DNA from 3 places in the Burkholderia humptydooensis genome. Region 2 is predicted to be linked to each of the others. Evidence: predicted binding sites of a transcription regulator. Region 2 holds the regulator's gene; each other region holds the start of a gene.
What was found. Region 2 encodes FliA, which starts transcription of late flagellar genes. Its sites were predicted from a motif close to CTAAAGTTTNNNNNNNNNNNGCCGNTA; they were not measured.
Positions count from the first base shown of each region.

Region 1: a site for FliA is predicted at 1,457-1,483, ahead of nosR (nitric oxide response regulator c-di-GMP phosphodiesterase NosR). Genes of this name have one in related genera too.
Region 3: a site for FliA is predicted at 3,267-3,293, ahead of AQ610_RS05915 (DUF4088 family protein). Genes of this name have one in related genera too.

Region 1 covers NZ_CP013382.1:793,718-798,967, forward strand. The annotation lists gene AQ610_RS22575 (patatin-like phospholipase family protein) at 376-1,377, shown strand; gene nosR (nitric oxide response regulator c-di-GMP phosphodiesterase NosR) at 1,659-3,089, shown strand; partial or broken gene nosK (nitric oxide sensor histdine kinase NosK) at 3,291-3,974, shown strand; gene AQ610_RS22590 (hypothetical protein) at 4,030-4,428, opposite strand; gene AQ610_RS22595 (MFS transporter) at 4,425-5,250, opposite strand, start outside.
Region 2 covers NZ_CP013380.1:250,653-255,902, forward strand. The annotation lists gene flhA (flagellar biosynthesis protein FlhA) at 1-108, shown strand, start outside; gene flhF (flagellar biosynthesis GTPase FlhF) at 105-1,826, shown strand; gene AQ610_RS01135 (MinD/ParA family ATP-binding protein) at 1,819-2,631, shown strand; gene AQ610_RS01140 (RNA polymerase sigma factor FliA) at 2,653-3,387, shown strand; S-adenosyl-L-homocysteine riboswitch at 3,522-3,661, shown strand; gene ahcY (adenosylhomocysteinase) at 3,697-5,118, shown strand.
Region 3 covers NZ_CP013380.1:1,282,232-1,287,481, forward strand. The annotation lists gene AQ610_RS05900 (MATE family efflux transporter) at 1-976, opposite strand, end outside; gene AQ610_RS05905 (RNA-binding S4 domain-containing protein) at 1,100-1,321, opposite strand; gene AQ610_RS05910 (hypothetical protein) at 1,643-2,116, shown strand; gene AQ610_RS05915 (DUF4088 family protein) at 2,303-3,088, opposite strand; gene AQ610_RS05920 (branched-chain amino acid transport AzlD family protein) at 3,334-3,675, opposite strand; gene AQ610_RS05925 (AzlC family ABC transporter permease) at 3,672-4,424, opposite strand; gene AQ610_RS05930 (AraC family transcriptional regulator) at 4,613-5,250, opposite strand, start outside.

The sequences.
Region 1 (5,250 bases), on a different replicon from region 2:
CGTTGCGTCGCGGCCTGGCCAAAGCGTCTCGCGCATCCTAATTTAAGAATATGCGTCGCCGCGCGATACGCGATACGCGATACGCGATACGCGATTCGCGATTCGCGATTCGCGTCGACGCGAGCGAGACGGGAGCGGGTGTCCGGCATCGACAACGCGATTGCAGCCGGCGGTCCGCGAAGCCGCTATTGCGGCGAAGCGATCGCAACAGGTTGATCCGAATGAAATGCCGAGCCGGATTGACACGGCGATGTCAACGCGCAAGCGCGATCGAATGCGTGCTGCATCCGATGTGCGCCTGCACGGCGTCGCCGCGTTCGTTCGGAAGCATCCGCACCTGCATTTCACGAATTTCACGAGCCGAGGAGAACCGCGATGGCATTCAAGATTCTCAGTTGCGACGGTGGCGGCATCAGGGGATTGATCACCGCGTTGCTCATTCAGGATCTCGATCGACGCAGCGGCATCCTGGCGAAGGCGGACGGCTTCGCCGGCACGTCGACGGGCGGCCTGCTCGCGCTCGCGCTTGCGCGCGGCGTGTCGATTTCCGAAGTCGTCGACGTCTACCGGAACCGGGGAGCCGAGATATTCCAGGAGAGCGGCGCGTGGCTTGAGCAGAGAGAGACGATCGCGACGGGCGCGGCGAGCTTCGCCGCGTCCGCCGGGCCGGGGCTTTTCGCGTGCCAGTACGTGAACACCGGGCTCAAGCGCATCGCGCAGGAACTGCTGCGCGGCGGCGATCTGACCGAGTTGCGCCGGCTGACCGTCATCAATTCGTCACGGCTATGGGACCCGGCGCTGCGCAGTTGGTCCGCATGCACGTTCTCGAACGCGAGCGGCAATGCGTATCGCCATGTCGCGCTTGTCGACGCGGCGCTCGCGACGTCGGCCGCGCCTTCGTATTTTCCGCCGTACGAAGTGCCGTCGCTCGGCTATTTCGCGGACGGCGGCCTGTTCGCGAACAATCCTTCGATGACGGCCGTTTCCGAGGCGCTTGCGAGCCGTCTCGGCGGCGAGCTCGGCAATTTGCGGGTGCTGTCGCTCGGCACCGGCATCAGTCAGGAAGGCATCCGCCCGAGCGCGATCGGCGATCCGCTCAGATGGGGCGTGACGACGTGGTTTTGGCCCCTCGAGAGCCACGATGTGCCGGCATCGGCGCTGCTCGGTCTCACACTCGATACGACCGCGATGCTCGCGACGCAGCAGGCGACGCAATTGCTCGGCGGATGCTACCGGCGCGCGAATTTCGTGCTCGGCGAAACGGTCGGGCTCGACGACTGGCGCAAGGCGCCGCTGCTGGAGAGCGAAACGGCCGCGTACATGAAGACGCCGGCGTGGGAGGGCGTCTGCCAGTGGGTCGACGCGAACTGGCGCTGACGCCGCGCGCGAATCGCTCGCGAAAGATGGACGACGAAGACGGTTCCAGTCTTGAATGAAGCGGAATGAAAAGCGAATGCGAAAATAGTGCGTTAAATAGCCGTTTAACGAATTGAATGAGACTGAAGCCGATTATGCCCAATCGTCGGGATGACTGAGATTGAGTGATTCGCACGCGGCGCTTCTCGCGTCTTCCGGTATCTCCCACGTTTTCCCTAGTGCGCCTGATCGTTCGCGCTGCCGATATCCAAGAAAAAAGAGAAATCGGGAATGAGGGCATCATGAGCGAACGAGCGAAAGCGAGCAGTCCTTCGATATCGATACCCAGCAACGGGTCCGCCGGGGAGGACGACGCACGGCCGGCGTGTGCGGCGGGCGACGCGCCCGCCGATGAGCCGGTCGTGCTGCTCGTCGACGACGAGCCGAGCGTGCTGTCGTCGCTCAAGCGCGTGTTCCGCCCGAAGCGTTACCGGATGCTGTGCGCCGACAGCGGCGAAGCGGCGCTCGCCCTGCTGGCCGCGGGCGAAGTCGACGTGGTCGTGTCCGATATGCGGATGCCGCGGATGAGCGGCGCGGAACTTCTCGCGCGCGTGGGCGAACGGCATCCGGACACGATGCGCATTCTGCTGACCGGTTATTCCGAAATCGATTCGGCGGTGCGCGCGATCAACGAAGCGGGCATCTACCGGTACCTGACGAAGCCGTGGGACGATCACGACCTGTTGCTGACCGTCGAGCAGGCGCTCGAGCAGCAGCGCCTGCGCCGCGAGACCGCGCGGCTCGACGCGCTCACGCGCAAGCAGAACGACGCGTTGCGCGCGTTCAATGCGGGGCTCGAAGCGCAGGTGCAGGCGCGCGTCGAGGAGATCCGCCAGACGATGCTGTTTCTCGAAGACGCGCAGCGCGACCTGACGCACAATTTCACCGCGATGGTTCAGGCGTGCGCGAACATGATCGAGCTGCGCTGCGGCGCGCCCGGCGGCGAATCGCAGCGCGTCGGCGAGGCGGCGCGCAATCTGGCGCTCGCGCTCGGCATGAGCGGCTGGCAAGCGCAGGAGCTGTTCTTCGCGGGGCTGCTGCACGGCATCGGCAAGCTGTCGTTGCCGGACGAGCTGCTGCACAAGCCGCTCGACCGGATGGCGCCGGACGAGAGCCGGCTCTATTTCCAGCACCCGTTGCGCGCGCAGATGGTGCTCACGCCGGTTCAGCAGCTCGGCCGCGTCGCGCACCTGATCCATCATCAATACGAGCGATTCGACGGGCGCGGCACGCCCGACGGACTCGCCGCCAACGCGATTCCGCTCGGCTCGCGCATTCTGGCCGTCGCGCGCGACTTCGACGCGCTGTGCAGCGGCAGCATGTTCAAGCGGCTGTACACCGTGCAGCAGGCAATGGCGGTGCTCGTCTCGCAAGCCGGTCTGCGCTACGACGCGCGCGTCGTCGACCGGTTCGTCGCGCTCTCGAAGGAATCGCCGGCGCTCGACCGGCGCGCGAGCGTATCGCGAATCAACGCTTCGCAACTCGCGGAAGGCATGCGGCTTGCCGACGACCTGCACAACAGCCGTGGCATCCTGCTGATGACGAAGGGCAGCGTCGTGTCGTCGCATCAGGCCGCGCAGGTGCGCCGTTTCGAAGCGAACGAAGTGGCTCCGTTCGTGATTTTCGTCGATGCGGGAAGCGGCGAGCCGCCGCCGCGCGGCCTGCTCGATTGACGCATCGCGGCTCGCGGCGGCGATCGGCGCCGCGCCCGGCCACGAAGACATCGGCGCGTTTGACGCCGTCTGATGAAGGGGAGATCTGGCGTGACCTCGTTGTCCTCTTCGATTCCCGCCGTGCACTCGACATGCGCTGCCGCGCGCGCTGTTCACGGCCGAGACCGCGCTGCTCGAATCGCTGCAGACGTTCACGATCGAGAGCGGGCTCGCCTGCGCGCCGCGCACGAGGAAGTCGATCTCGATTACCTGCGCCGGGACATCGGAACGCTGATCGACGAATCGATCGAGGGCGCGCCGCGCGTGCGGCGGATCGTGCAGGACCTGCGCGACTTCTCGCGTGCGGGCAGCGAGGAATGGAACTTCGCCGACATCCACGAGGGATTTGAGGCGACGCGGACCGTCGTGCGCAGCGAGCTGAAGTACGAGGCGGAGGTCGTCAAGGATTACGGCGAGCTGCCGGCCGTCGAATGCATGCCGTCGCAGTTGAACCAGGTCGTGATGAACCTGCTGATGAACGCCGCGCACGCAATTGCCGAGCGCGGCACGATCACGATCCGCACGCGCCGGGACGGCGACGGCGTGACGATCGCGATCGAGGATACGGGCGTGGGCATTCCGGCGGACCGGCTCGCGAAGATCTTCGATCCGTTCCATACGACGAAGCCGGTCGGCAAGGGCACGGGGCTCGGGCTATCGGTGTCGTACGGGATCGTCGAAAAGCACGGCGGCCGGATAGCGGTCGACAGCGAGCCGGGCAACGGCTCGCGCTTCACGATCTGGCTGCCGATCGTTCGGCAGCGATCGCTTCAGGATGCGTCGGCCGGCGTGCGTCGATGCGTGCCGGATGCGCCGAGTGTGCGGCAGCGGCGCTGGCGCCGATGACATGCGCGCTTTCGGTGCGCACGTTCGAACCGATTCGACGTCGCCCGGCCGGGTCTCACGTCGCGAGCGGCGTTTCATGCAGATGCCGCCAGACGATGCGCGACGCCGCGTCGTACTCGAACACGACCGTCGAGCGTCTCGTGTTCGGGCGATCTTCACCGTCGATCTGCGTTTCCCGGTAGCCGATCACCGCGCCGTCGCGCCACGCGCCGATCCGTTGCAGTTCGTCGATCTCGATGCGCAGCCCCGGACGTTGGCCGTGTCCCCGGCGGAACAGTTCGTCGAGGCCGGCGCGGTCGAGCGACGCGCCGCGCGCGGCGATCATCGAGAAATGCGGCGAAAAGCGGCCCAGCAATGCGGGCAGGCGGTCGAATTCGGCCTGCCCGGACAACCAACGCTCGATGTCGACGTGCGCGTCGATGACTTCCTGAAAATACGGGTTCGTTTCGTTCATGATCGACTCGATTGGGTGTCCACGGAAACAGCGGGCGAGACCGCCGCGCGACGCGAGCCGAGCCGCGCGACGAGCGGCAGCGGCAGCAGCGTCAGCAGCGCGCCGAGCGCAAAGCACTGACGATACGCAAGCGGCGCGGCGCCGCCGTTGAACGTCAGCAGGAAATTGAGCGCGCTGCCGAGCGCGGCGACGCCCAGACAGAAACTCAACTGACGATTGAGGTTCCAGAGCGCGCTCGCTTCGCCCATGCTGGCGGCTGGCACGTCGAGAAACGCGGCGCTTTGCGACGTGCTCGTGCAGAGGCTCGCGCCGAAGCCCATCGCGGCGTAGGCCAGCACGCGGCCCGCCTCGTGCGCCGCGAACGGCGTTGCGAGCAGTGCGACGCCGACGCAGTCGATCACGATGCCGCAGGCGAGCAGCGGCCTTGCGCCGGCCGATGGGAAGACACGCCGTGTCGTCGCGATCGCGGCGAACGATGCGGCGGACCACGGCACCATCAGCGCGCCGACCTGCGTCGCGCTGAGCCCCAGCGCGTTCTGCAGAAAGAGCGATGCGATCAGATTCACGCCCGTGAAGACGCCGGGCACGCACAGATAGACGACGATGCCGACGCGCGGGAGCGGCTGCGAGAGCAGCGCGAGATCGAGCAGCGGCGCGCTCGATCGGCGCGCATGTCGGACGTATGCGAGGCCGGCGGCGCACGCGGTCGCGAGCGCGGCGATCGCCGGCATTTCCGCGCCGCGCCGGCTCGCGAACGTGAGGCCGAGCAGCAGCGCGACGAGCGCGGCCGCGCTGAGGCCGAGGCCCGCTGCATCGAGCGGG
Region 2 (5,250 bases):
GCGCGCTTCCTGCGCCGCAGCCTGCCGCAATTGAAAGTGCTGTCCTACGCCGAAGTGCCGGACACGCGCACGATCAAGGTCGTTAACGTCATTGGGGGTACCGCTTGAACATTCGCAAATTCATTGGTCCGACGAGCCGCGACGCGCTGCGCCTCGTGCGCGAAGCGATGGGTGCCGACGCGGCGGTACTGTCCAACCGGACGCTCGAAGACGGGCGCGTCGAGATCGTCGCGCTGCCCGCCGCCGAGCTCGCCGACATCTCGACGCGCCGCGCGGCCGAGGCTGCCGCGCACGGCGCGGCCCAGCCGCATGCGCCTTCGGGGCCGTCGTTCGCGTCGCCCGCCGCATCGGTCGTCGTGCCGAGCGCCGCCGCGTCCGGCGCGTCGGCCTCGGCGCCGACGTTGCGCGCGGCCGCGAATCCGTACGCGGCGGGCGGCATGCCCGACGTGTTCTCGTCGGTGTTCGGCGCGAGCGTCGACGCATCGGCCGACGGCGACGCGCAGCCCGCCGTCTCCATGCCCGCCCAGCCCGCCGCGCCGTCCGAGCCCGCGCCGTGGCTCGTCGAGCACGCGAAGCGGCTGACGAAGCAGCACGACGAGCTCGTTGCGCGGCCGCGCGCTGCGGCGCGCGCAACGCACGCAACGCACGCGCCGCGCGAGCGCGCGGTAGCCGACGAAGCGCCCGAATGGGCGCTCGACATTGTGCGCCATGCCGCGCGCCGGCTGCCGCCCGACGAACCTTCGGCGGCGAAGCCGGCGCTGCGCCTGCCCGATGATGCGGCAACCGCCGTCGCGGACGCGGTGAAGGCGCGCATCGAGCGCATCGTCAACGATACGGTGATGCAGGAGCTCGGCTCGCTGCGCGAGCTGATGGAAGAGCAGTTCGCGGGCCTGATGTGGAACGAGCGCCAGCGCCGCAACCCGGTGCACGGCGCGCTGACGAAATACCTGTTCGCGGCGGGCTTCTCCGCGCAGCTCGTGCGGATGATCGTCGACAACCTGCCGGAAGGCGCGGGCTACGACACGCTCGACGCGGCGGCCGACTGGGCGCAGTCGGTGCTCGCGGCGAACCTGCCCGTGCTCGACAGCGAGGATGCGCTGATGGAGCGCGGCGGCGTGTTCGCGCTGATGGGCCCGACGGGCGTCGGCAAGACGACGACGACCGCGAAGCTCGCGGCGCGCTGCGTGATGCGCTTCGGCGCGAGCAAGGTCGCGCTGCTCACGACGGACAGCTACCGGATCGGCGGCCACGAGCAACTGCGCATCTTCGGCAAGATCCTCGGCGTGCCGGTGCACGCGGTGAAGGACGGCGGCGATCTGCAGCTCGCGCTCGCCGAGCTGCGCAACAAGCACATGGTGCTGATCGACACGATCGGCATGAGCCAGCGCGACCGCACGGTGTCCGACCAGATCGCGATGCTGCACGGCGCGGACACGCCGGTGCAGCGCCTGCTGCTGCTGAACGCGACGAGCCACGGCGACACGCTCAACGAAGTCGTGCAGGCGTATCGCAGCGCGGCCGGCCAGTCTGAAGCGGCCCTGCCCGATCTCGCGGGCTGCATCCTGACGAAGCTCGACGAGGCGAGCAACCTGGGCGGCGTGCTCGACACGGTGATCCGCTACAAGCTGCCGGTCCACTACGTGTCGACCGGCCAGAAGGTGCCCGAGAACCTGTACGTCGCGACGAAGAAATTCCTGCTCAAGAGCGCGTTCTGCGCGCCGCGCGAGGATTCGCCGTTCGTGCCGCACGACGACGACCTGCCAGCGATGCTGTCCGCGTTGAGCCCGCGCACCGGCAACGAACTGCACGAGGTCCGCTTTGGATAAGCGCATCGCCGACCAGGCAGAAGGATTGCGGCGCCTGCTCGCCGGACGCGCGTCGCGCGTCGTCGCGGTGACGGGCGGACCGTCGGGCGTCGGCTGCACGTCGACGGTCGCCAATCTCGCCGCGGCGCTCGCCGCGCTCGGCAAGGACGTGCTCGTCGTCGACGAGCGCGCGAACGTCCGCTCGATCACGGCGACGCTGTGCGGCTCGTGGCTGCGCGACGGCGAGCCGGTGCGGCACGAGCTCGGCTTCGCGGTGTGCGAGGCGTCGCGGCTCGCGCGCGTCGGCTACAGCGATGCGCAGCTCGAGACGCTCGGCGACGGCGCGGCGGACATCGTGCTGGTCGACGCGCAGCTCGACGCGAGCGGCGCGTTCTCCGCGCTCGCGCGCGACGCGCACGACGTGCTCATCGTCACGCGCGTGTCGGCGTCGGCGATCACCGAGGCGTACGCGTGCATGAAGCGGCTGCACTACGCGCACGCGCTCGCGCAGTTTCGCGTGCTGATCAATCACGTGCAGAGCGCGGCCGACGCGAGAGCCGCCTACGAGAACCTCGCGGGCGTCGCGAGCCGGTATCTGTGCGTGTCGCTGTCGAACGCCGGTTGCGTCGCCGCCGATGCGCTGATCGAGCGCGCGCGAGGGCTCGCGCACACGGTGGTGGACGCGTTCCCGTCGGCGGCGGCGGCGCGCGATTACCGGCAGATCGCCGCCGATCTGCTGTATTGGCCGATGCGCCCGAGTCCGGGCATCGGCCGGGTCCGGACGGGAAGTTCGGCGTTTGAACGAGGCGCGGCTCATGCCGCCTGAACGCCACGACGAAGAGAGGGCATGATGTATAACGCTCAAGGCAAGATTTCCCAGGACGAAGTGCTGACGCAATATGCGCCGCTCGTGCGTCGCCTCGGCCTGCAGCTCGTCGCGAAGATGCCGGCGAGCGTGGACCTCGACGACCTGATCCAGGCCGGCATGATCGGCCTGCTCGACGCGGCGAGCCGCTACAAGGAAGACCAGGGCGCGCAGTTCGAGACCTATGCGACGCAGCGCATCCGCGGCGCGATGCTCGACGAGCTGCGCAGCAACGACTGGCTGCCGCGCAGCCTGCGCAAGACCTCGCGCGAGGTCGAGCACGCGGTGCATCAGGTCGAGCAGCGGCTCGGCCGCTCGGCGAACGAGACGGAGATCGCCGCGCACCTGCAGATGCCGCTCGACGAGTACCAGTCGATGCTGCAGGACCTGCACGGCAGCCAGCTCGTCTACTACGAGGACTTCGACCGCTCGGCCGACGACGAGCCGTTTCTCGACCGCTACCGCGCCGATCACAGCGATCCGCTGTCGGCGCTGCTCGACGAGCATCTGCGCGACGCGCTCGTCGATGCGATCGAGCACCTGCCGGAGCGCGAGAAGCTCTTGATGTCGCTGTACTACGAGCGCGGGCTGAACCTGCGCGAGATCGGCGCGGTGCTCGAGGTGAGCGAGTCGCGCGTGTGCCAACTGCACAGCCAGGCGGTCGCGCGGCTGCGCGCGAAGCTGCGCGAGCAGGCGTGGGTCGGCACGGAGAGCTGAGCGGCCGCGCGGCGGCCTCGCGCGCGAGGCGCGGCTGAACCGCGCGCGCCGGCGAAGCGGGCAAAATGCCGCACGGGAGCGGCCGGCCCCGCCCGACAGGAAAATTTCGTCTCGATTTGCTACAATCCCACCTCGTTTCCGAGGAGCGTTGCGACGGGCCCCGCCCGCCAGGCTCGGAAATGGTCAACCGAGCGGTGTGTCGGCGCAGCATCGTCGCTTAGCGGCGATCGTTCCCGCCGATGTCGGCCGCTTACTTGAACGGCGCTCACGTCACAATTTTCTAGAACTTTTTTTAGAAAGGAGGGCGTGATGAACGCCGCTGTCATCGATTCCCAATCCGCACAAGATTACGTCGTCGCCGATATCGCGTTGGCCGGCTGGGGCCGCAAGGAACTGAACATCGCCGAGACCGAGATGCCCGGCCTCGTGCAGATCCGCGACGAATACAAGGCGCAGCAGCCGCTGAAAGGCGCACGCATCGCCGGCTCGCTGCACATGACGATCCAGACGGGCGTGCTGATCGAGACGCTGAAGGCGCTCGGCGCGGACGTCCGCTGGGCGTCGTGCAACATCTTCTCGACGCAGGATCACGCGGCCGCCGCGATCGTCGAAGCCGGCACGCCCGTCTTCGCGTTCAAGGGCGAATCGCTCGACGAATACTGGGAGTTCTCGCACCGCATCTTCGAATGGCCGAACGGCGAGTTCGCGAACATGATCCTCGACGACGGCGGCGATGCGACGCTGCTCCTCATCCTCGGCTCGAAGGCCGAGAAGGACCGCTCGGTGATCGCGACGCCGACCAACGAGGAAGAAGTCGCGCTCTTCAAGTCGATCGAGCGCCACCTCGAGGCCGACGGCAACTGGTACTCGAAGCGCCTCGCGCACATCAAGGGCGTGACCGAGGAGACGACGACGGGCGTGCACCGCCTGTACCAGATGGAAAAGGACGGCCGCCTGCCGTTCCCGGCGTTCAACGTGAACGATTCGGTGACGAAGTCGAAGTTCGACAACCTGTACGGCTGCCGCGAGTCGCTCGTCGACGGCATCAAGCGCGCGACCGACGTGATGATCGCGGGCAAGATCGCGGTGGTCGCGGGCTACGGCGACGTGGGCAAGGGCTGCGCGCAGTCGCTGCGCGGCCTTGGCGCTACGGTGTGGGTGACGGAAATCGATCCGATCTGCGCGCTGCAGGCGGCGATGGAAGGCTACCGCGTCGTGACGATGGAATACGCGGCCGACAAGGCCGACCTCTTCGTGACGGCCACCGGCAACTACCACGTGATCAATCATGATCACATGAAGGCGATGCGCCACAACGCGATCGTCTGCAACATCGGCCACTTCGATTCGGAAATCGACGTCGCGTCGACCCGCCAGTACCAGTGGGAGAACATCAAGCCGCAGGTCGACCACATCATCTTCCCGGACGGCAAGCGCGTGATCCTGCTGGCTGAAGGCCGCCTCGTGAACCTCGGCTGCGCGACGGGCCACCCGTCGTTCGTGATGTCGAACTCGTTCACGAACCAGACCCTCGCGCAGATCGAGCTGTTCACGCGCGGCGGCGAGTACGGCAACAAGGTGTACGTGCTGCCGAAGCACCTCGACGAAAAGGTCGCGCGCCTGCACCTCGCGCGCATCGGCGCGCAGCTCTCCGAGCTGTCGGACGATCAGGCGGCGTACATCGGCGTGTCGAAGGCGGGCCCGTTCAAGCCGGATCACTATCGTTACTGATATCTTGATCCGTACCCGGCGCGCGGGCGCCGGGCGGCCGCTCGCCTGACGTCCGCCGCGCGCGGCGCGTCGGCGGGCGAAGTGCGCCGCCCGACGCGTCGCGCGTTCTCATCTTCCGGGGCGGCCGCGCCC
Region 3 (5,250 bases), 1.0 Mb from region 2:
AGCCCGCATGCCGCGCGGCAACGGGCGCGCCCGCGCCCGCCCAGTAGCCGACGCGCACGTTCGCGGCCTGACCGATCGCGAGCGGCACCATGAATGCGACCGACGCGACGTTGAGCGCGATCTGGTGCGCGGCGAGCGACGATTCGCCGAGCACGCCGACCGTGAGGCCCGTCGCGAGAAAGAGCGTCGACTCGACGCCGTACGTGATCGCGACCGGCCAGCCGATGCCGAACAGCTCGCCCATCAGCGGCAGCCGCGGCCGCGTGGCGGCGACGAAGTGCTTGAACGTCGGCCGTCCGTGCAGCAGCGCGACGAGCGTGATCGCGGTGAGCCAGATCGTGATCGTGGTTGCCGTAGCGGAGCCGAGGAAGCCGAGCCGCGGCAGCGCGAACGCGCCGTGGATCAGCCCGTAGTTGAGAAACGCGTTGACGCCGACGCCCGCGAGCGACACCCAAAGCAGTCGCTTCGCCGCGCCGATCGCGGGCAAGAACGAGCGCATCAGCCCGACGCCGATCAGGCTGCCGGGCGCCGCGAAGCGCAGCACGGCCGCGTATTCGCCGACGTTGTGCGCGAGCGCCGCCGGTTCGCCGAACGCGCGCAACAGCGGCTCCGCGAACGACAGCAGCGCGAACGCCGGAACCGCGAGCAACAGCGACAGCGCGAAGCCCGTCCAATAGATATGCGGCACGCGATCCTCGGCCTTTGCGCCGCGTGCGTGCGCCACGCTCACGCTGACCGACGTCAGTACGCCCTGCAGCAGCGTCACGACGACGAAGAACAGATTCGCGCCGAGGCCGCCCGCCGCGAGCGCGTCGGGGCCGAGCGAGCCGAGCAGCACCGTGTCGGTGACGCTCATCGCCATTTGCGAGAGTTGCGCGATCGCGAGCGGCGCGGCGAGGCGCGCCGTATCGGCGGCGTGGCGGGACAGTGTGGGAGGCGGCGCAGCGGCCGCTCGCGTGAAACCGGTAGGCGACATGGGACGCGTTCGCACGAGCGGCCCGCCCGCGCTTTGCTTATTTTTGCGAAACGATCAGCTTACGAGTTTCCGCAAGCGCTGTCGATGCGCGTCGTCGATGGCCTTACGATCGGCAGGGGCTCGCTATGACGCGCCGTGCACGGCGATGCGCGTGTCGCCGAGCAGCACGACCTGTCCCGCGCGGATCTTGCAGGTCTTGCGCAGCTCGATCGCGCCGTCGACCTTCACGGCGCCCGACGCGACGATCATCTTCGCCGAGCCGCCGCTATCCGCGAGACCCGTGAGCTTCAGCAGGTTATGCAGTTCGACGAATTCGCCGGTCAGCGTGAAATCGAGATTGGGCATGGCAATGAAAACGGAGACGAGCGCGCGCAGACGAGAGCCCGCCGCGCAGCGGGCATCGCATCATAAGCGATGCGCGCCGCGCGCGGTGTAAGGCGCGCGTCAAATGTTGTCCGGGTTTCGCGCGATTCGGGCCGCCGCTTGTAAGCGAGTGTGTCGAACTCGTCAGCAAATGAAACGGTGGGTAACAGTTGGCGAGAACGGCGAACTGCGAACGAGAGCGGCCGGTCTGTACACGGACTCGCTGCATGTCGCGGCGGGCCCATAGCGGCGGGCCGGTTCGAAGGCGCGCCGCATCCAACGACTTTGTTGAGGAGAATTGCGATGTCCAAGATTCGTGCAATGCTGATCGGTGCCGCGGTGGCGGCGATGGCGACGAGCGCTTTCGCGCAGACGGCAGGCGTGGCGACGCAAGGTTCGGTCGGCGGCTCGGCCGACGTGCTCGGCCAGAAGGCGGGCGCGAGCGCGCAACTGAACGCGGGCGGCGATGCGTCGGCTGCATCGCCGGAAGCGGCGGAGAACGCCGTCAAGCATTCGGCGAAGAAGCACGTGAAGCACGCGAAGGCCAAGGCGAAGGCGAAGGCCGACGAAGCGGCCGAACTCGGTGCGGATGCGAAGACGAAGGCGAGCGGCGCGGTCGAAGGCGCGACGAACGCGGCGGGCAACGTGGTCGGCGGCGCGACGAACGCGGTCGGCGGTGTCGCGGGCGCGGCGGGCGGTCTCGCGAAGGGCGTCGTGGGCGGCGCGAACGGCTCGGTGTCCGTCAACGGCGGCGTGAAGGCCGGCGCGGGCGAGTAAGCGCCGCCAGGCGAGGCGCGCGGGCGGTTCGCCCCGGAAGGCCCGCCCGACGCGGCGCGCTCAGGCTGAAGGGCAACGGCCCGGATCGCATCATGCGGTCCGGGCCGTTGCGTTGTCGGGGAGGCGCTTTCGCGCGGTCGAATCGCCTACCCGCGCGCGCCGATGAACGAGCGGAGGCGCCGCACGCTACGAGCGCCGCCGGCCTTGCGGCTGCGACGCGTTCTGCGCGCCGCGCGCGGGCGTCTGGACCATGAACACGCTGCGCAACCACGCGGCGGCGCGCGCGAAGATGTCATACGGCTCCTCGACGAAGATCTCGGGCTTCAAAAGGCGCAGGTATTCCATGATCTGTTGCGCTTCCTGCTTCTGGAACGAGCCGTGCGAGATGCCGAGCCTGAGCAGTCCGCGCAGCTCGCCAAGCTTTTCGCGCGCGACGCTGCCGACGCTCATCTCGCACGCGAGCTTCGCCTCGTACACGCGTTGCCGCAGCGATTCGGCGAGCCGCCACGCGGGCGTCTGCATCCGTTCCTCGAGCGTTTGAATGTCGGTGACGGCCGACTTGATCTGCGCGGCGAGCGGATCGACGAGCGCCGCGTCGCCCTGCGCGCCGGACACGATGGCGGCGGCCCAGTCGCGGCACGCTTTCGCGAGTTCGTCGGGCGTCCATTCGGAGCGCGACGCGAAGCCGAAACCGAATTCTCCCGCCTGCCGGATCAGGATCGAGACGACGTCCGGAAACTCCTTGTCGAGCGTGCGCTTCGCCCACGCATACTGGCCGCCCTGCAGAAGCCGCTGAACCGCGTGCTCGGTGAGCGGCACCATGCTGTCGAGCAGCTTCGCGCGCAGGAAATCCTCGAACGACGGCGTGACGAATTGCGGATCGAGCTTGAGCGACACGCGCACGAACGCATCGTAGTCTTTGCGCAAGGAAACGACGGTGTCGTCTTTCAGCGTGAGAGTGATCTGGCCCATGTCTGTCTCGATGCTCGATGCCGGTCGGCTCGACCGGCGCTTTCGCCCGCACGCGAGCCGACGCGGGCGGGCCGCGTGCGCGCTGCGCGGCCCGGCGGCTGGCCGCCGGTCCGCACGCCGGATGGACCGGGTCTCGTCTGGATCGGGTCCCGCCGCCGGGCGCGGGGCTGCATCCTCTTAACGGCAGCGCGCGCGAGAACTTGAGGGCCGTGCGCGCCGATGTCGCGCGCCGCGGCGAAGACGGCTCAGCCGGGCAGCCAGCCGTGCGGCAGCACGAGCGCCTGCCAGAAGAAGAACGCCGCGAGCCCGGCGGCGATCGTGACGAGCGGCCGGCGCGTCGCGGCGGACACGAGCACTGCGGCGGCGGCGCCGACGAGTCGCGGATTGCGCCACGTCAGCTCCGCGTCGCCGCCGTGCGGCGCGACGGTCATCGGCACGATGATCGCGGTCAGCACCGTCACCGGCACGAAGCGCAGCGCGGCGAGCGCGAGCGGCGGAAACACGAGGCGATCGCCGAGCAGGAAGAGCGTCGTGCGGATCGCGGACGTGAGCGCCGCCATCCCGAGAATCAGCAGCGCGTAGCTCATGACGCGGCATCCGTCCGCCGGCGCGTGCGTTGCGCGGCGAGCCACGTCAGCGCGACGCCGATCGCGACGCCTGCGGCGACGGCGGCGAGCAGGCCGAGCTTGTACGGCCATGCGCGGCAGAAGAGCGCGACGGCGCCCGCCGTCGCCGCGGCGGCGAGATAGCGCAGCGCGGCGAGTTGCGGCACGACGATCGCGATGAACGTCGCCGCCATCGCGAAGTCGAGGCCGAGCGATTGCAGGCGCGGGAACGCGGCGCCGAACAGCAGGCCCGCGATCGTCCAGATCTGCCAGTTCACGTACATCGCGATGCCCGAGCCGAAGAAGTGATATGGTCCCGTCGCGCCGGGTTCGGCGTGACGATAGTGCGCATACGCGACGGCGAACACTTCGTCCGTCATCAGCGCGCCGAGCGTCGCCCGCCACCGCAGCGGCAGATGCGCGACATATGGCGCGAGCGTCGCGCTGTACAGCAGGTGGCGCAGGTTGACGACGAACGTCGTCGCGAGCACGACCGCGTAGCTCGCGCCGCCCGCGATCAGGCCGAGCGCGATGAACTGCGCGGAGCCGGCGAACAGCGCGAGCGACATCAGCTCGCCGTGCCACGGCGCGAGCGGCCCGGTCGTGACGAGCGTGCCGAAGATCACGCCGAAAGGCGCCGCGCCGACCATCATCGGGACGGTGTCGCGCACGCCGGCGGCGAACTCGGCGAGCCGGCCGGGTGGGGGATGCGTGGAGCAGGACTGGGACACGACGGCTACCTCCTGTCCGGCGGAGGATAGCGGGGCGGGGCGCGCGCTCGCTTGTACGTTCTTGCGGTGTCGTGCTGTAGTTTTTGCCGTTGCCGTTGCCGTTGCCGAAGCCGACGCTAGAGGTGGAGCGTCGAAACACTGGCGCGTTGGAACTGAAGCGGGTAGCCAACCTGCTTGCCGCCACCACGCTACGACGGCTGCCAACGCCCCGGCGGTACCCCGAACATTCGTTTGAAATGGCGGGTGAAGTGACTCTGATCGGCGAAGCCGCACGCGGCGGCGACATCGGCGACGCTCGCGCCCGCACGCAGCGGCGCGAGCGCGCGCTGCAGGCGCAACTGATTGCGCCATGCATGCGGCGGCATGCCGGTCGTGCGCGAGAACAGGCGGGCCGCATGGAACGGCGACAACCCGGCCGCCCGTGCGGCGTCCGATAGCGTGACGGTCTCGGACAGGTCGGCGGCAAGCCGCTCGCGCATCGCGTCGACGCGCCGACGGTCTGCCGCGACGCCGCGCGTCGTCGCGCTGCGATTGCCCGCGTGGCGGGCGATCAGCGTCGAATACGCGTCGAGCATCGTGGTTTCGGCGGACAGCGGATCGTCGGGAGACCGAGCCGCGCCTGCGCGGAACGAGCACGAGTCCGTAGGCGAGGCGAGGGACCTAACCGAAGCCGAACCCGAACTCCCGCCGGCCGCCCCGAGTCCCTCGCCCGGCCGCAGGCGACGGGCCGCGGCGCCGCCGCTCGCCTCCATCAACCGATGCGCGGCGACGAGCCGCGCGGCGAGATCCGCATCGTGGATGACGTCGAGCCGGAACCACGGTGCAG